Regions from separate parts of the Lysinibacillus sp. GW821-FHT14F06 genome, predicted to be linked through region 4. Evidence: riboswitches for the same ligand, from Rfam matches in the RefSeq annotation. Region 4 holds a riboswitch; each other region holds the start of a gene.
What was found. Region 4 has a riboswitch for thiamine pyrophosphate ahead of AC1RNS_RS17660 (ABC transporter substrate-binding protein). Riboswitches for the same ligand answer to the same signal wherever they lie in the genome.
Positions count from the first base shown of each region.

Region 1: another riboswitch for thiamine pyrophosphate. It lies ahead of thiW (energy coupling factor transporter S component ThiW); the one in region 4 lies ahead of AC1RNS_RS17660 (ABC transporter substrate-binding protein).
Region 2: another riboswitch for thiamine pyrophosphate. It lies ahead of thiM (hydroxyethylthiazole kinase); the one in region 4 lies ahead of AC1RNS_RS17660 (ABC transporter substrate-binding protein).
Region 3: another riboswitch for thiamine pyrophosphate. It lies ahead of thiC (phosphomethylpyrimidine synthase ThiC); the one in region 4 lies ahead of AC1RNS_RS17660 (ABC transporter substrate-binding protein).

Region 1 is NZ_JBXAPF010000019.1:66,577-71,553, forward strand. It holds gene AC1RNS_RS16705 (VWA domain-containing protein) at 1-1,049, shown strand, start outside; gene thiW (energy coupling factor transporter S component ThiW) at 1,181-1,669, opposite strand; TPP riboswitch at 1,770-1,877, opposite strand; gene AC1RNS_RS16715 (MFS transporter) at 1,953-3,149, opposite strand; gene AC1RNS_RS16720 (LuxE/PaaK family acyltransferase) at 3,549-4,727, shown strand; gene AC1RNS_RS16725 (iron-sulfur cluster assembly scaffold protein) at 4,743-4,977, shown strand, end outside.
Region 2 is NZ_JBXAPF010000009.1:83,214-88,190, reverse strand. It holds gene thiE (thiamine phosphate synthase) at 1-232, opposite strand, end outside; gene thiD (bifunctional hydroxymethylpyrimidine kinase/phosphomethylpyrimidine kinase) at 222-1,046, opposite strand; gene thiM (hydroxyethylthiazole kinase) at 1,046-1,801, opposite strand; TPP riboswitch at 1,892-1,990, opposite strand; gene mbcS (acyl-CoA synthetase MbcS) at 2,348-3,934, shown strand; gene sppA (signal peptide peptidase SppA) at 4,136-4,977, shown strand, end outside.
Region 3 is NZ_JBXAPF010000023.1:60,475-65,451, forward strand. It holds gene AC1RNS_RS18460 (AEC family transporter) at 1-677, shown strand, start outside; gene AC1RNS_RS18465 (methyl-accepting chemotaxis protein) at 854-2,605, shown strand; TPP riboswitch at 2,670-2,784, shown strand; gene thiC (phosphomethylpyrimidine synthase ThiC) at 2,922-4,700, shown strand; gene AC1RNS_RS18475 (catalase) at 4,825-4,977, opposite strand, start outside.
Region 4 is NZ_JBXAPF010000021.1:57,407-62,383, forward strand. It holds gene AC1RNS_RS17650 (sigma-70 family RNA polymerase sigma factor) at 1-457, shown strand, start outside; gene AC1RNS_RS17655 (hypothetical protein) at 438-1,634, shown strand; TPP riboswitch at 1,694-1,804, shown strand; gene AC1RNS_RS17660 (ABC transporter substrate-binding protein) at 1,964-2,962, shown strand; gene AC1RNS_RS17665 (thiamine-binding protein) at 2,964-3,254, shown strand; gene AC1RNS_RS17670 (ABC transporter permease) at 3,254-4,024, shown strand; gene AC1RNS_RS17675 (ABC transporter ATP-binding protein) at 4,002-4,751, shown strand; gene AC1RNS_RS17680 (TatD family hydrolase) at 4,741-4,977, shown strand, end outside.

The sequences.
Region 1 (4,977 bases), on a different contig from region 4:
ATTATGAAGACTTAATCGCTGAAGGAAAAGAGAGTGGCGTAACATTGTCTACTGTAGCAATTGGACAGGATGCAGATGCCAATTTACTTGAAGCACTTAGTGAAATGGGCAGCGGACGATTTTATGACGTTGTTGATGAGCAGACCATCCCTTCTATTTTATCCCGTGAAACGGCAATGATTTCACGCACATATATTGAGGATAACCCTTTCTATCCAACCATCTATAACGCATCTGGTTGGAACACGTTATTTGCAAATGGTGTACCTCAAATGAATGCTTATATCGGAACAACAGCGAAGCAGGGGGCCTCTGTAATTGCGGAAAGCGAGAAAGAGGATCCGGTGCTAGCACAGTGGCAATATGGACTTGGCAAGACATTTGCCTTTACTTCCGATTCGACAGGGAAATGGACAGGTGATTGGGCAAGATGGCAGGATTGGGGAACGTTTTGGCAAACGCTTATTTCTCAAATGCTCCCAAGCTATAATGATGTTGCCTACGATGTACGTTTAGAATCGGATGGTTCATTTATTATTACAGATCCAACTAATGAAGCAGCATTTTTAGATATAGTTGCTGTCAATGAAGCAGGAGAAGAACTTGAAACACAGCTTGAGGCCATTTCAGCCTCTCAGGTTCGGGCAGTTGTGCAAGCAGAGCCAGGACTCATTTTCTTCCGTATTGCTGATGAAGATCAAGCTATTTATCAGGCAGGAATAAGTGTACCTTATAGTGCTGAATATGAGTTACGACCAGTAAATGATAAGCTGGTGGAAGAACTGACAAAGCAAACAAGCGGCTCAGTTTTGAAAGAACCGAAGGAGGTATTTCGTGAATTTACGAAGAAAGGCGCAGACCGTCAAAATATAGCAACATGGCTTATATTAGCAGGTATGTTACTTTTCTTCATCGATATTACAATCCGACGCTTTGGCTGGGGCTTCTTTGCTAAGTCTAAGAGAAAAGAGCAGCCTGTAGAGAATAAAACCATACAGGCAGAGGATACGAATGTTGCTCAGTTATTAAAGGGCATGAAGAAACGATAATTTAGATTAAATGACAGTGCAAAATGATTAATTATTTTGCACTGTTTTTTTGTTTTGTACTCGCTATGGGGGTGGTTCACTGAAAAATGATCTTCGAAAATGGAGAGGAAAGAAATCCCTACTCTAAAAATTTAATGAAAATTTTTAATAAGTATAGTATTTCGTAGACTACTAGCAACGGCCATACCTAAAAAAGCACCAATAATACTAGAGGTTAAAAAGGCAGGCATGAAAAACATTGCTACGACGGACGTCCCCATTAAGATATATGCATATGGTACTGCAATGAGAGAAGCAATGATCCCAGTCCCTACAATTTCACCAATCCCTGCTAGCAAAGGTTTACTACTGTATTTATAAGCCAACGCTGCACAAAAAGCACCAATAACACTGCCAGGAATGGCTAATAGGGAGCCTGTCCCTGTTAGAATTCGAATAATCGCCGTAATAAGGGCAATGATGACGGCTGGTACTGGGCCGAGTAGAATGGCACCGATGACATTGATGGCATGTTGTATTGGATAAGCTCGCGCAATCCCTGTTGGAATTGAAACGAAGGTAGAGCCTGCTACGGCAATGGCCACTAATAAAGCCATGATTGTTAATTTTCGAACTGACATAAATTACACTCCTTTGAAATATTATCGCGCTAAACTGGCGAACACAAAAAGACCGCTTCCTGAAAACAATAGGAAGCGGCCTTGCATTTACATATTAAAAAGCAAGATGTCGCCACTTCCCTCCGCTAGTATGAACTAGATCAGGTTCAAAGGGTCCATATATGATAATATACGTCTCAGTCTTTTAAAGACTCCCCTAGTGGTAATAATTATTTAATTTTTGTTTAGCATCGTAACAAGATAAATGTAACATACTACTAATAATAGTCAATAACTTTTCAGATTATTTAGAATCAGGCTGCATAAGATGTGGTGCCTTTTTCATTGTCCAAATAAGGGCAAGGAAGAAGCAAGTCATCAAAATTATAGCACCAAATATATAAGGGCTATTCATATTCCAATCGAATAAAATACCTGCCAATGCTGGACCAATCATATTCCCAAGACTCATATAGGCATTATTTAGACCTGCAGCAAATCCTTGCTCATTTTCAGCAAGCTTAGAGATCAATGTGTTAACAGCAGGACGAATTAATGTTGTGGCTGTCGAGAAGATTGTCGCAACAACTAAAATAAGGGCAAACCCAGATACGAATAATATTAAGTAGATAGATACGGCAGCAATAAATAAATTGACTAATACGACCTTCATTTCACCGTAGCGATTAAAGAGTGGTGTAATGACAAACATTTGTACAACTACACCAAAAGCACCACCCACTACTAAAATAATAGCAATATCTCCAGGTGTATAATGAAACTTATCTGTAACAAATAATGATAAAGTCGTTTGGAAATTAGCAATTCCGAACGAGAATACCATCATAATAATAAGCATAACAAAGTAAGGCATATGTACTGAACGTACCATTTGTTTTGCAAGATTGTCTTGCTTATGCATTTTTTGTGCTGCGTTTGGTTTAGTAGATGGTAATAAAAAGAACGATAAAATAGCAGCTAAAATAGCAGCCGCTCCAGCTGTATAGAATGGAAAATGTAAGCTGACTTGTGATAAGAATCCACCAATACCTGGCCCAATCATAAAGCCAAGAGACATGGCAGCACCGAGCATCCCCATCCCTTTTCCTCGTTCTTCATATGTTGTAACATCTGCTACAAATGCCATAATAGGAGGTGCAACAAAGGCTGATCCAAGACCACCTAAAAAGCGTGCTAAGAAGAGCATCCACACTTCTGTAGAGAGCCCAAAACCGATTTGTGCAAGTCCTGTTAGTATCAGTCCGAAAATTATTAGATTTTTTCGACCATACTGATCCGAAAGATTCCCAGCAATTGGAGAAAAAACGAATTGAGCAAAGGCGAACGTTGCAATAAGCATGCCTAGAACTTGTCCTGCAGCACCAAATATTCTTAAATACTCAGGCATGACAGGAATAATAATCCCAATACTCCCCATTGCGATAAACATATTAAACATTAAAATATACAAAGCCGCCTTATTAGACTTCTGCTGGGTCATCGAATACCCCCTTTTCTAATCAAATATAGTACAGTCTATCACAAAGAAAAATGGTTTGCTATTAGTTAGGATTACACTAAATAGTGGACCAATTGTTTATTCTTAAACTAATAAATGATAAATATTTTGCAATAATAATTAAGTATTCAATTAGTAAATTCCACAAGTTTATTTGTGGAATTTACTTTTTATCTTGTAGTGAATTAGGGGTTACATCATTTGTTCTTATGTTAATCTTTTTATGTCAACTGTATGACAAAAATTGTAATAATTAGCGCCTTATATATGGTTGATATTTCCCTAATAATTCCTGTAATAACGGCTAATTACTGATCTACAAGAAGCGATCATAAGCCGAAAATCCGAGAGAAATTGATATTAAAAAGGAGAGGAAATGAAATGGTAACTATTCAAGCAGCGATGGAAAATTTAAAAGAATTAGGTATTAACCCAGTAACAGCAGTTATTGGGTCAACCCAACAGCTATTTCAATGGGATGAAAAAAAAGTCAATGATTTAAAGGGGTATTTAATCTCCCAAAATTTTAAACATCATTATGAAAACAATAGCTTTTATCGAATGTTATGCGAGGATAGCGGCGTTACACCTGCCGATATACAAAGTCTAGATGATATACAAAAAATTCCACTTATTCCGGTAACAAGTTTTAAAAGACCTGACTCTCATTTATTATTATCAACATCTTTAGAGAACATTGAATTTGAAATGCGAAGTACAGGAACAAGTGGTATACCAAGTATATCGAGAAGGGATGCTGAAACATTAAACAATTGCGTGTTTAGTATTTACGCAATGTATAGAGAGATGTTTGCCTTCTCTCGTGGAGCTGGTCTCTTCTTATTCCCATCTCCAGAAGAAATGCCAGAGATGGGAATGGTAAAAGTATTAAATATGCTCTCAGGTTTGTTTGATGCAACTAGATGTCTTGTTAAGAGAGCATCCTTCAAGCCTAAAGAGGCAATAGAAACTTTAGAAAAATGGCAAAACATTCATACACGCCACATCGTAGGACCTCCATTTTTAATTTATAAACTGGTCAATTATTTAAAAACAAATAATATTCATTTGAAGTTAGATCAAAAGACGATGATTATCAATCTAGGAGGCTGGAAACGCTTTTCTGGTATGGAGATACCTAGGGAACAATACAATAAAGAATGTGCTGAATTTTTAGGTATTCCTGAAGAAAATATAAGGGATATGTATGGATTAGTTGAATCTAATATTTTAGCTATCGAATGTGAGAAACAGTCTAAGCATGTACCACCTTGGGTTCATTTTTCATTAAGAAATCCAAAAAATTTAGCGGAAGAGGTACCACAAGGAAAAAGAGGAGTTTTAGCAATATTTGACCCTACGTCCTTGTCATATCCAGGATTTATTCAAACTGAGGATTTAGTGTATTTAAAGAAAGAAAATACATGTGAATGCGGAAGAAATGGTCAGAAGGTGGTATATCTTTCTAGAGTAGCAGGTGCAGAAATAGGTTGTTGTGCCATTAATTTAGAGAAGCATATGGATGCCGCAGAAGAAAAAAATGAAATGGCAGAAGTATAAGAGAGGATTCTAAACATGTACAATTCTATCATTGTTGATTATTTTAGCAACCCTCGACATTCAGGTGAATTGACTGATGCAAATATGGAATTAAAAATTGGTAACTCTGTTTGTGGAGATACAATTTTAATGAGCGTTAAGGTAGAAAATGGAAAAATATTCGATGCGAAATATAAAGCTTATGGTTGTGCTACATCTTTAGCAACAGCTGATATATTTGCAGAATATATCATTAATAAATCAATAGAAG
Region 2 (4,977 bases), on a different contig from region 4:
GCTCTACATCATCGTTGATAATAAACGGCACATTATACCGCTGACAAAGATTTTGACATTGACGAGCAAAATTTTCATATTCTTGTCCTGTTAATGCACGAGGCCCCTTTTCTCGTAGTTGAAACATGGTAGTTCCATGCTGTAAAGCTTTTTCAAGAACATGTAATGGCTCCTGATGTACAACATTTTCTGTGCCCATTATAAAATATAGCTGTAAATCTTCACGATTCATGAATAGTCACCTCACATGACTCTCTATAGGTTTGATAGGCAAAATGATTTGTCGGCCCATGCCCATTACCCAGAGCTAAATCATACGTTATTGCTAATTGAATAAATCTTTTTGCTTCGATAATCGCCTCTTTTATAGGAAGACCGCTGCCCATAAAAGCAGTTAAGGCTGCTGAAAATGTACAGCCAGTACCATGTGTATTTTTTGTTGTAATACGAGGAGTTTGCATAGAAAACGACGATCCATCTTTAAGAAATATATAATCAATGGCGAAACCCATATCTGTTAAATGACCTCCTTTTAAAATGACACATTGTACTCCTGTTTGTAGTAAGAGATAGGCTACTTCTTTCATATCAGTTAAAGTTCTAATTTCTCTACCAGTAAGCGTTTCAGCTTCAGGAATATTCGGAGTTACAATGGTTGCAATTGGCAGTAAAAGCTTCATGATGGCATCAATTGCATCTTGTTGTAATAAACTTTCACCACCTTTCGCAATCATCACAGGATCTACAATAAGCGGAATCTTTGCATCAGCCATTATTTGTGCGATAGTTTGAATGATGTCTGAAGAAAACAGCATGCCTGTTTTCACTGCACTAATTGAAAAATCTTCTAATAGTGCTTGTAGCTGTTGCTCAACAAAGCTTGCGTCAATGGGCATGACACCTGAGACACCAAGCGTATTTTGAGCAGTCAATGCTGTAATGACGGAAGTTCCAAAAACCTTTAATTCCTGAAAGGTTTTTAAATCAGCCTGTATACCTGCACCGCCGCCACTATCAGAGCCAGCAATTGTCGTAACAACTTGCATTATTGTTCACCAGCCTTTGAAAGACGGTATAGTTCATTCAATACAGAAATTTGAAAATCACCGATGTATTGCGTAGTAGAACCAGCTTGTTCAGCTATTTTTTTATAAAGTTGTAGTACATTTATTAATTGGTTATAGGGTTGATGACCAGTCACGTAAGCAGCACAACAAATGGCACTTAATAAGCAGCCAGTCCCAGTGACCTCTGTCATATGAGAATTCCCGCCTATAATCCATTGCTGTTGATTTCCATCAGTTATAAAATCCTTTTCACCTGTGACAATCACTATACAATGATAAAGCTGAGCAATTCTCATCGCTTCATGCACCAAGGATATTGAACCTGTTCCACTGTCTACACCCTTTTGCTGCCATTCTACATTGGCAATGGCGGCAAGTTCTCCAATATTGCAGCGAATTACTGCAAATTCAATCTCTTTTAACAGATGTTGTACGGTTTGTTTTCGATAGGTTGTAGCTCCAGCACCAACAGGATCTAATACTACAGGTATGCCAAGTGCATTGGCCTTTTTCCCAGCAAGTAACATGGATTCTTTCGATTTGTCATTAAGTGTACCGATATTAATCAATAAGCTTGAGGCAATTGCAACCATTTCCTCGACCTCGTCACAGCCATCAGCCATAACTGGCGAGGCACCGATTGCTAATAGGCCGTTTGCCTGAAAATTTGCCACCACATAATTTGTAATGCAATGAATTAGTGGATTTTTTTTACGGATAGTTTGAAAAATCATTCTAAGTCCTCCTTTGTTGGATGGACGTAAGCGTGCAAAAAAGGCTCTTTTTTGTGTAAAAAAAACACGCAAAAGAGCCTTTCATCAGTGAATTAGATGTGAATTGCTCCCTACGTCAGTATTAACTAACAGGTTCAAAGGGTCAGGTTTTACCTTCTCAACTCCAAATGAGTCCCCCTGCAATCTTGCTTTTAGTTGACCAAAATGTACCATATTTTTCTTTCCTGTTCAATAGAAGTTTTTACCTTCATCCAGCAAATGTCTTCTGTATCGAAAGTATAGCGGCAGATACAAATGTTTTCTGTATCGAAAGTAAAAAACATCTGCAGGCCCGGGCACACTTCAAAATCTGGACACATTGTTTATCTGTATCGAAGGAAAAGCGACAGCTACAATTACGCAAAGGTGAAATTGATTGATGAACGTGACTGTTGCCATACAGCAGAGTATGATAGTTGTCATGACTTTTCTAAAATAGAGTGTGAACCATTGAAAATGATAAAAATGGAGTTTTATAATGAATCATAGTAAAAGGGAGGCATTTCCATGAAAAGACAAGATTTAATTGCACCAGAATTGTATAATATTACAGAGGAAATTGAAAAATATGCACAGGATGTAACCAAGAATGCACTAATTATTTATGATGAAAATAATGATGTACAATTTATTACATACGCACATCTACTTGCAAAGGCAAATCAGGCTGCACATGTTTTTACAAACCAAGGATTAACAAAAGGTGATGTATTAATCGTGATGGTGCCTAGATCAGTAGAAGCCTATATTGTCTATATTGCTGCACTGAAAGTAGGTTTAACGATTATTCCTAGTTCGGAAATGCTAAGAACGAAGGATATTGAATATCGCATACACCATGCTAATGCAAAGGGTATAGTTGCTTATGAGCCATATATTGAGCAATTTGATAACGTGAAAAACTTACAGGGCTTGCAGCAATTCGTAATAGGAAATGCACATGAACCTTGGCAGTCATTACTTCAAAAAATGCAAGATCAACCAACAAATTACATAAGTTCTACTCCAACGAAAAGTACAGATAATGCATTTTTAGCTTATACAAGTGGTACAACAGGCAATCCTAAGGCAGCAGTACATACACATAGCTGGGGATATGCACATTTACGAACAACAGCACCGAATTGGTTAGGCGTACAGGAAAATGACATCGTTTGGGCTACAGCAGCTCCAGGCTGGCAAAAATGGATTTGGAGTCCGTTCCTCGCAACATTAGGAAGTGGTGCAACCGCATTTGTGTACAAAGGTAAATTTGATGCGACAACATATCTTACACTTCTTGAAAAATTCAATATTAATATCCTGTGCTGTACACCAACTGAATACCGATTTATGGCTGCATTAGAAAACTTACAGGATTTTAATTTAGAGAGTGTTCGTCAGGCTGTCTCAGCAGGAGAACCTTTAAATAGTGATGTAATAAAAGTATTTTCGAATGTTTTCCATTTACAGGTAAGAGATGGTTATGGGCAAACTGAAAATACATTATTAGTCGGAACAATGGTAGGTATGGAGGCTAGAATCGGCTCAATGGGTAAACCAACTCCAGGGAATACAATTGATATTATTGATGATTTAGGAAATCCTGTTTCAGTAGGAGAAGTAGGTGATATTGCAGTACATCGTGAAACACCTGCGTTATTTAAAAAATATTTACATGATCCTGAGCGCACTAGCTTACAATTTAGAGGTGATTGGTATATCACTGGTGATCGAGCATATAAAGATGTAGATGGTTATTTTTGGTTTGAGGGGCGAGGAGACGATGTTATTATTTCATCTGGCTATACAATAGGACCATTTGAAGTAGAAGATGCTTTGATGAAACATGCAGCAGTAAAAGAAGCGGCAGTTGTAGCAAGTCCAGATGAAGTTCGGGGAAATATTGTGAAGGCATTTGTGGTGCTTAATGAAGGAGAGATAGGAAATGCTAGTCTTATCAAGCAGCTTCAAAATCATGTAAAAACTTTAACAGCTCCCTATAAATATCCTCGTGCCATTGAATTTATAACGGAATTGCCAAAGACTTCATCAGGTAAAATCCGTCGTATTGAACTACGTCAACAAGAAAAAAATAAATGTACTATTAAATAGTTTACAGCTTTACATTTTGTCGAAAGTAAATATTTCCTAGGAAATAATGACGAAAATCAAAGTTCATGTATTTTTATTGAGCTTTGATTTTTTTTATGATATTCGGTAATGTTAATGAGCATAACCTTTTGTATAGTATTGCAAAAAAAATGAAACATATTAGAAAGTTATTCGTATAACGTGTAGAGGAGGCGGAAAGACATGAATGTAAAAAGGTGGACTGCTTTAATTATTGCAGGTGTATTACTTGTATTTTCATTAGGTATAAACACTGTTTTTGCAATTTTTAAATCAGATTTCTTTGGTAATTTTGATAGCTTAATGGCTGGTGATAATTTATCAGTAATGGAGACAGTTATTGAAAACGGTAGTATAAATAAGCGGATAGCCTATTTAAAGGTTGATGGGGCGATACAAGATATTGGTTCAAGTTCGTTATGGCAACCAGTAGCATATGATCATCAATTCTTTTTAGACCAATTAGATAATATTTTAAATGATGATTCAATACAAGGTGTTGTTTTAAGTGTTAATTCACCAGGTGGTGGTGTTAAAGAATCAGCAGAAATTTATAAAAAACTTTTAAAAATTAAAGAAGAGCGACAAATTCCAATTTATGTTTCAATGGATTCTATGGCTGCCTCAGGAGGTTATTACATTTCAGCACCAGCCGATAAGATATTTGCACAACGGGATACAATAACGGGTTCAATAGGTGTCATTATGCAATCAATTAATTATCAGGCTTTGGCAGAAAAAGTTGGTATTAAGTATGAAACGTTTAAATCCGGTGAGCATAAGGACATGCTAAGTCCTATGCGTGAAGTAACGGCAGACGAGCGTGCCATGATGCAGGATATGATTAATGAAACGTATGAGGAATTCGTGAATATTGTTGAAAAAGGGCGTAATATGTCTGAGGCAGATGTGAAAAAAGTTGCTGATGGTCGAATACTAAGTGGTACAAAGGCACTTGAATCAGGCTTAATCGATGAAATTGGTGATGAGGAAGCAACGATTACTGCATTACGTGAAGACTTTGG
Region 3 (4,977 bases), on a different contig from region 4:
AAGGACTTGGTTTAGTTAAAACAGAGGCTGCAGTGTTTAAAAATAGTGTCGTCCTTATTAATTCAGGAAACTATGGGATTCCTGTTGCGCAAATGATATTCGTGACACAGCCAATCGGCGTAGCGATACAGGTTATTCTTGTGATATTCCAAAATATGACTACCTATACATATGGCTTATACAACTTAATTTCCTCTACAAAATCAGGTATATCTATTGTAAAGGATTTCCTTAAGATGCCTATTATTCATGCCCTTATTATAGGGGTAGCGATGAATTATTTTGATATTGCAGTGCCACAATTTATTAAAATTCCAATAGATCATGTGGCAGAAGGTTTTATTGCTGTGGCATTAATCACGTTAGGTGCCCAACTATCACAACTTGAAATTAAATCCATGTTTAATAAAACCGTCATTATTAGCTGTTTTACACGACTAATTTTAGGACCAGCAGTTGCTTTACTCATTATTTATTTACTCGGCTTAGACGGGGTAGTGGCACAATCATTATTTATCGCTAGTGCTTTTCCAACATCCCGAAATAGCTCTAGTTTAGCATTAGAGTATGATATCGAATCAGCAACAGCTGCTCAAACTGTTTTATTTTCAACAATAGTGAGCTGTATTACAGTAACAATTGTTATTTATCTAGCAGAACTATTATTTCTTTCATAACATATGACGTAAAAAAAGGAATAGGCTTATGGCTTATTGCTTTTTTTTATGCTCAAAAAGTAAAATGAAGAAAATAATTAGAAAATATAAGGAAGTTTGTTAGTTATTGTAATTTTTAATATATACATAGGGTAAATAGGTGTTTAATCATAATATTGAAAGGGGCGTTCATAGCTTTGCGTAAAGGAATAGAGTTATGGAAGAAATTCATCATCTTATTAATAGTTATTATGGTTGCTTTTAGTGTTGCTCTTGGGCTTATTGTCTATAAGAGTACAAAAAACATAGTGGAGTTGGCATTAAAAGAGAATAGTATGATTTTAGCAAGAAATGTTGTGGGACAGCTTGATTCAGAGAGGTATGAGCAGCTAGTTACAAATCCAGATAACCGTTCACTGTATCTTGATTTACAGAAGGAGCTGACAACAATACTGAAAACCAATTATGTAACGTATATCTATGTGTTCAAGGGAACACCTGATGGTAAACAATCAATGGTGCTGGTGGATGCAGGAGATTTAAATAGTGAGGAAACCTACCAAATTGGAGATATTATGGAGGATATACCGTATGAAAGTGTTGTAAAAACAATTTCTAATAATGAGGATGGCTTTAGTGAGTTTGTTTCTGTAGAGGGGTGGGGAGATTTTATTTCTGCTTATGCACCTGTCAGAGCAGAAAATGGTGAAATTGTTGCATATGTTGGATTAGATATTGAGAGCTCCATTATTTACGGCATTCAAAAATCTGCTGTATCGAAGTACTTGCCTATTCTTTTAGGCATAGTCATTTTATTGAGTGTCGTTATGATGACGACATTGTATTTGTATATGCGAAAATCACTGAAGCCGATATTTATCATGAAACGAGCAACAATAGCCTTTACAGATGGAAATATGGCAGAAACTCAACATATATTGGATGAAATAAGCTTTGAGTCAAATGATGATATTTCAGATTTTAGTAGCAAATTTAAAGAAATGATGCAATCTATGCATCAAATTATCTCTAATCTATCGGGGATTGGCACAGATATTTCTAAGGCAACTGATAGTTTACAGGAGGTAGGGAATAATGTGCAGCACTCAAGTAACAAGCTCATTGAAAGTGCAGGAGGGATAGAGGAGAGTGTAGATCGACAAAGAGATCTAGCGACACATTCCTTTAAAACAATCGAAGAGATGACGTCAGGAATTATGCAGATTTCAGCATCTGTTTCTTCCGTTATGAAAAGCTCCTCCAATACAGCCGATCTTGTAAAGCAAAGTCAATCAGAAGCGGCAATGATTACGAATCGTATGAATGACGTGGCAGATTTGGTAACTCATACGGCAAATAATGTGAATGTTCTTGGTGAAAGATATAGTACAATCGAAGAAATGATAAGTGTTATTCAAAATATTGCCGATCAAACAAATTTATTGGCATTAAACGCGGCGATTGAGGCAGCGAGAGCAGGTGAGCATGGTAAAGGCTTTGCTATTGTCGCGGAAGAGGTGAAAAAGCTGGCCGAGATGACGAAGTTGTCAGCTGAGGATATTCGTCAGCATATATATGAATTTAAAATAGTAACAGAGACTGTGTTAAAAGAAATGGACCATAGTACTGTTGAAGTTAAAGAAGGAGCTCATTTAGTGATGGCCATTAGTAATGAGCTGGATCATTTGTTTGAAGCAGTAAAAGTAGTTGAGGAAGATGTTCAAAATGTTTTTGAGGTTACAAACACAATGTCCAAAAACACGAACGTCGTTTTATCGGCATTAGAGCAAACGAATGAGGCATCCGAGGCTGTCTTGTTGGAAACAAAAGAAGTAGCCGATGCATCAAAGTTGCAAGAATCATCATTGAGTCAGCTAAGTAGAACGATTCATGAATTAACGGAGCAGGTAAAGCGTTTAGAGTTTATGAAGCAAAAATATAAACTCTAAAGGAAAAATAGTGATGAAGCTTCCATCTCTTAGCAATATCTGTTACACTAGCATCAAACTTAATAGCATTAACTAGGGGAGTCTGATGAGTCAGGCTGAGAGGGAAACGCATAGAGGTTTCTTGACCCTTTGGACCTGATCTGGCTCATACCAGCGTGGGAAAGTTAAGAAATTATTGCGAGCTCTTTACAATGCGATAATTATACCTTATACAATCATAGCCGGATCCAAAAATTTTTGGATTCGGCTTTTTATTTTTTGGGGTGAGCTAGATTCGGTCCTTGTATGAATTTTCTATAAGGGAGAGAAGTAGGTCATGACAACAGTTAGCGAAAAGAACATTACCATTATGTCGAGCTTTGAGGGGAGCAAAAAGGTTTATGTAGAGGGATCAAGACCAGATATTTTAGTGCCGATGCGTGAAATTGCATTAAGTCCAACGACAGGAAGCTTTGGAGAAGAGGAAAATGCACCAGTTCATGTGTATGATACGAGCGGTCCATATACTGACCCTGCCTATAAGGTAGATATTACGAAGGGCTTACCAGCGTTGCGAAGTGAATGGATTAGAGAACGAGGAGACGTGGAGGAGTATGTCGGGCGTACTATTAAACCAGAGGATAATGGTTTCCGCATAGCTGATGATCCACGTATAAAAGAAAATATATTTCCTGATTTATCTAGAAAACCTCTACGTGCAAAAAAAGATAGAAATGTAACACAGCTTCATTATGCACGAAAAGGAGTAATTACTCCGGAAATGGAGTTTGTAGCTATTCGCGAAAATATGGACCCTGAATTTGTTCGCTCTGAAATTGCAGCTGGGCGTGCAATTATGCCTTCTAATATTAATCATCCTGAGGCTGAGCCAATGATTATAGGACGTAATTTTCATGTGAAAATTAATGCCAATATTGGGAATTCAGCAGTATCATCTTCTATTGCAGAAGAGGTAGAGAAAATGACATGGGCAACACGCTGGGGCGCTGATAATATTATGGATTTATCGACTGGAAAGCACATTCATACCACACGTGAATGGATTATCCGTAATGCCGCGGTGCCAGTTGGAACAGTGCCAATTTATCAAGCGCTTGAAAAGGTAAATGGTGTGGCTGAGGATTTAACGTGGGAGGTGTATCGTGATACGTTAATTGAGCAAGCAGAGCAGGGTGTTGATTATTTTACGATTCATGCGGGTGTACTATTACGTTATGTGCCATTAACAGCTAATCGTGTGACAGGCATTGTGTCACGTGGAGGTTCAATTATGGCACAGTGGTGCTTATATCATCATCAAGAGAATTTTTTATATACACATTTTGAAGAAATCTGTGAAATCATGAAAACATATGATGTTGCCTTTTCATTAGGGGATGGTTTACGTCCTGGATCGATTGCAGATGCCAATGATGAGGCTCAGTTTGCAGAGCTTGAAACGTTAGGTGAATTAACACAGATTGCATGGAAGCATGATGTACAGGTGATGGTGGAGGGACCAGGACACGTGCCAATGCATTTAATTAAAGAAAATATGGACAAGCAGTTAGAGGTGTGTAAGGAGGCTCCTTTCTATACTTTAGGACCACTGACAACAGATATTGCACCAGGCTATGACCATATTACATCAGCTATTGGTGCTGCAATGATTGGATGGTTTGGTACGGCAATGCTATGTTATGTGACACCAAAAGAGCATCTGGGCTTACCAAATCGAGAGGATGTTCGTGTAGGGGTGATTACGTATAAAATTGCTGCACATGCGGCTGATTTAGCGAAGGGGCATCCTGGAGCACAGCAGCGAGATGATGCGCTTTCAAAGGCACGCTTCGAATTCCGCTGGCGCGATCAATTCAACCTTTCTTTAGATCCAGAGCGTGCAGTTGAATACCATGATGAAACATTACCAGCAGAGGGAGCAAAAACTGCGCACTTTTGTTCAATGTGTGGGCCCAAGTTCTGTAGTATGAGAATCTCCCAGGATATTCGTAATTATGCAAAAGAAAAAGATGTAAATACGACGGAGGCAATACATCAAGGAATGCAGGAAAAGGCTGAGGAATTTAAGAAAGCAGGCAGTCAGATTTATCAATAATATTGTCATGAAAGGTTTGTGTTTATTTAGGCACAAACCTTTTTCGTTGAATAGAAAACTCCACGTGAAATGTTGCTCACATGGAGTTAAAGTTGGATTTGGATATCAATAATAGATGGAAAAATTAAACGTTAGTTGGTTGTTTTACGTATGGGTTAGTAAGATCCATACCTTCTAATGAAAGACCCATTGCTTTTGCTACACCCTCACCATATGCTGGATCAGCTAAATAGCAGTGAAGGATGTGGCGACGTTTGATGAACTCTTCAACAGGTGC
Region 4 (4,977 bases):
TACATATGTAAAAAGTAAAGAAAGGGCAGAGGACATTGTACAGGAAGTATTCATCCGCTATTACATTCAGATGGAGCAATTTGAAGGACGTTCTAGTGTCAAAACTTACTTATATCGTATGGTCGTCAACGAGTGTCACAATTACTTTAAGAGCTGGGCATATCGGAAAACAGAGTTAACTAGTCTTTTTAAAAAGCAGGAAGCCTCTATTTCAGTGGAATCTCAAATTTTAAAGCAAGAAGAAATGGATGTTATTGCTCACAGTATTACTACATTAGAAACGAAATATCGAGAGGTCCTTTGGCTTTATTACTATGATGAACTATCTATCACCGATATCGCATCCATTTTACAATGTTCAATCAATACAGTGAAAACAAGGCTAGCAAGAGGGAGAAAACGAGTAGGCATCCAATTAGAAAAGGAGGGAATTTATAATGGAAATGAATTTACGTAAGCGATTAAAGACTACTATACCAGATCAATTAGCATTAACTCCTCAAAAAAAAGAAGAGATTTTAGAGGCTGCTCATGTTAGATTTGAGCAACAGCAAACTCCTGTAAAAAAACATGTGTGGAAGCCCGTAGCAGTAGGATTTTCAGCTTTAGCACTTACGGCATTACTAAGTTATCCATTTATAGATGAAATAAAGGAACAATTGACGATTTCGCAAATAAGTGAACAATCCTATGAAGAAATTAGTATTCCTGGTCGAACTGCTAATACATTATCTACAGCTATCTTTGATGATGCAACGAACTCCTTTTATTATTACGAGGGTAATACCATTTATTCCTATTCACTCGATACACATATTGAAAAAGCGGAAGTAACAAGTACAAGTGAATTTCCTATTTCAAAAATGTTAGTAAATGAAGATTGGCTTGCTTGGATGGCTGATGATAGGAATTCTGTGTTTGTAAAAAATAGAGAAACATTAGAGGTCAAAGGCTTTTCTACGGATACTTTTATGGATTTAGAAGATGATACACTACTGACAGAAATGTCTGATACCAGAACAGGTCATACCATTTATAGCTTAACAAATCTGCGTACAAATGAGGTAAAACAATTTAAACAGTCCTTTGATAATAGTGCAGTAAGTCAGCCAATTTATCAGGACAATCAGTTGCTCCTACCAAGAGCCTTTAAAAAAGATGGAGTAGAAACGGTAAGCTTTACGCTCTATGATGTTGGAACGGAAAAAGAAAAACAATATGATTTACCTTTTAAAGGCATACATGACGTGGCACTTACTGACCATAAAATCTATGCCTCCTTTAGAACTGAAGAAAGCTTAGAGACAGGATATGTTGATTTAGTAGACGGCTCCTATCATAAACTTGATGGTAAAAAAGCCCTTTTTTTAAAAGCCTATCAAAATAGTCTTGCTCTTCATGAATGGATACCAAAGGAGGAGAAATACCGCTTTAGATTCTATCAAGTGGAAGAAGATGGTTCATTAACACCAATTTACGCCTTTAAAGATGTTTCATTAGCTCTCTTAGCGCAAGGTTATACTAAAGAAGGGACATTACAGGTATTTGGGATAAATGAAAAGTATCTCACGGAGGATGGAATTCATGAAGCAAAAGATGATGCAATTAAATTATTTTTACAGCGTTTTCATTAAATAGAGCCTTGTTATTTACAGTGAGATATGGGTATAATAATCAACGAAAAGTTCATATGGAAAGAATGTAGGGGAGCTGGTAGTTGCCAGCTGAGATTGTGTCCGTTAGACGCTGACCCTTTGAACCTGATTTGGCTCGTACCAGCGTAGGGAACATCTATTCAAAAAAAGTAAGTTTTTGATATTGATTGCACAACGTCTGGGAGGAATCCTAGGCGTTTTTTTGTTTTATATACACATCTTGGGTGTAGATAGACTGTGAATACGCTTTCTTCTGGTAGAACATTCCTTTATGAACACTTTCACACTACTTACTGGGAGGATTCAGCATGAAAAAATGGTTATTGGTTCTTATGGCTGCCCTTTTAACATTAGCGGGCTGTAGCGAAAAAAAGGATACCAACAAGGATGAGCATGCATTAAAAAAGGTGTCCGTTGTACTCGATTGGACGCCAAATACAAATCATACAGGGCTATATGTTGCTAAGAAATTAGGTTATTTTGAAGAGCAGGGCTTGGATGTTGATATTTTACAACCTGGTGACGCAGGAGCGGATCAGCTCGTGGCATCTGGCAAGGCACAGTTTGGTGTAAGCTATCAGGAGGGAATTACACAGGCTCGTGTACAGGGGGTACCTCTAGTATCGATTGCGGCGATTATTCAGCATAATACTTCTGGCTTTGCCTCAATTGCCTCTAAAGGCATTACATCACCGAAGAAATTTGAAGGGAAAACATATGGTGGCTGGGGAGCTCCACTTGAGCAGGCTGTTCTACAGTCATTAATGCAAACTGAAAATGCAGATATTAATAAATTAGATATTATTAATGCCGGTGATATAGATTTCTTTACAATGATGAAAAAAGATATTGATTTTGCATGGATTTACTATGCTTGGACTGGAATTGAAGCTGAGCTTCGTGGTGAAAAGCTCAACATGCTGTATTTAACAGATTATAGTGACCAACTGGATTATTATACACCCGTTCTTGCTACGAATGAAAAAATGATTCAGGATGATCCAAAGACAGTTGAAGCATTTGTCGCTGCCGTGGCAAAGGGCTATGAATATGCGATCAGTAATCCAAGTGAGGCAGCAGATGTTTTACTTGAGGCAGTACCTGATTTAGATAAAGAGCTTGTGCATAAAAGTCAGGAGTGGCTAGCAGATAAGTATCAGGATGACGCTGCTCAATGGGGCGAGCAAAAGCTAACTGTCTGGGAAAACTATGCGAAGTGGATGACTAGCAACAACGTTTTAGAGGGCGAATTTAAGGCAGAACAAGCATTTACGAACGACTTTTTACCAAAAAAGGAGACGAAGTAACATGGCAAACTCATTAATCAGTGTACAAATTATCCCGAAAACAGAAAAATATGAAGATGTTATTCCATTTGTTGATGCGGCCATTGCTATTATTGATGCGTCAGGCGTGAAATATGAGGTGCACCCTTTAGAAACGACAATGGAGGGCGAGCTGACAACGTTGTTAGAAATCATTGAACGGATGAATGAAAAGATGATAGAGCTTGGGGCCATCAATGTTATTACACAAGTGAAAATTTTATATCAGCCATCTGGTATTACAATGGGAACGTTAACGGAGAAATACAAGTGATGAAGCAGGCAATACAAAAGGGAAGGACGATAATTTTTATCGCCTTCCTCTTATTCATATGGGAGCTAATTGTGCGTTTGGCAGATATCCCACATTGGTTATTGCCAGCACCAATTGCTATTTTGGCAGAAGGTTTACGATCGTATGAAACATTTATGCCTCATGCCTTCGCAACAGTGAAGTTAGCTTTACTGGGACTTACTATTGGCATATGTTGTGGACTAGCGGTTGCTGTGCTCCTGCATCGTTTTTCATTTATTCGAGAACTATTTTATCCCATTCTTATTATGTCACAAAACATTCCTATACTTGTTCTAGCACCGTTATTAATTATTTGGTTTGGCTTTGGTTTATTACCTAAACTTATCATTATTTGTCTTGTATGCTTTTTTCCCATTGTTATTGCTGCAATGGATGGTTTCCGTCAAACCTCATCGGAATTGAAGCATTATTTTGAGATGATTGGGGCAACAAAGGCACAAACCTTTTGGAAGCTTGAATGGCCATATGCATACCCGTCTATTTTTTCAGGCATTAAAATTGCCGCTACCTACAGCGTTATGGGGGCTGTTATTGCTGAGTGGTTAGGTGCCAAAAAGGGGATAGGGGTATATATGACATTGGCACAATCATCATTTCGTACAGATCGTGTGTTTGTGGCCATTTTGGCTATTGTCTGTTTAAGTTTAGTATTATTTAGCGCTATTCAACTGCTAGAAAAGCTTATTGTGAAGGGGAGAGGATTCCATGCTAAGCGTTCAAAATATTGATAAATCCTTTGATACTCTTCAGGTCATTCGAGATTTATCCTTTGAGGTGAAGGACGGTGAATTTGTGGCAATTATTGGTCCGTCTGGTAGCGGGAAAAGTACGCTCTTTCAATTAATTGGAGGTGTTTCTTCGATTGATAAGGGAGCCATTTTATTAAACGGTGCAGATATACAGCAAAAAAGAGGAACGATTGGCTATATGCCTCAGCAGCCATGCTTACTACCATGGAGAACTATTTTAGAAAATGTCACAATTGTAGAGGAGCTTCAGCAAAAGCCGAATATAGAACTTGCAAAGGAGTGGTTAGCGAAAGTGGGTCTCGCTTCATTTGTTAATGCCTATCCAAGTGAGCTATCTGGTGGTATGCAGCAGCGAGTGTCCTTTATTCGTGCAATTGTTAGTAACAAGCCTATATTATGCTTAGATGAGCCATTTTCTGCGTTAGATGAGTTTACAAGATTAGAAATGCAAGCTTGGCTATTATCCATTTGGGAAAAATATCGAAAATCTATTTTATTTGTAACTCATAGTATTGAGGAAGCGCTATTTTTGGCAGATCGGATTATTGTACTATCGAAACGACCAGCAACAATTAAACAAGAAATAATTGTTCCTTTTGTACGGCCACGACAAGAGGAGATTCGTCATTCTGAGACATTTACAGCATTAAAGCAACAATTATTTACGTTTTTAAAAGAAGAAAAGGATGATGTCTATGTTGATTGATGCCCATATTCATTTGGATCAGTATCAGGAAAACGAGATACCTGCTTTACTTGAGAAAGCTGAATATGTTATTGCTGTCAGTATGAATCTTGCATCATGTGAAAAAACGTGGATGCTGTCGAAAACTTATAAAAATGTCAAGGCTGCATTTGGCTTTCATCCTGAGCAAGCCTTACCTAGTAAAATGGAAATGGATGCTTTGTTTGATTGGATACGCCAACATGCA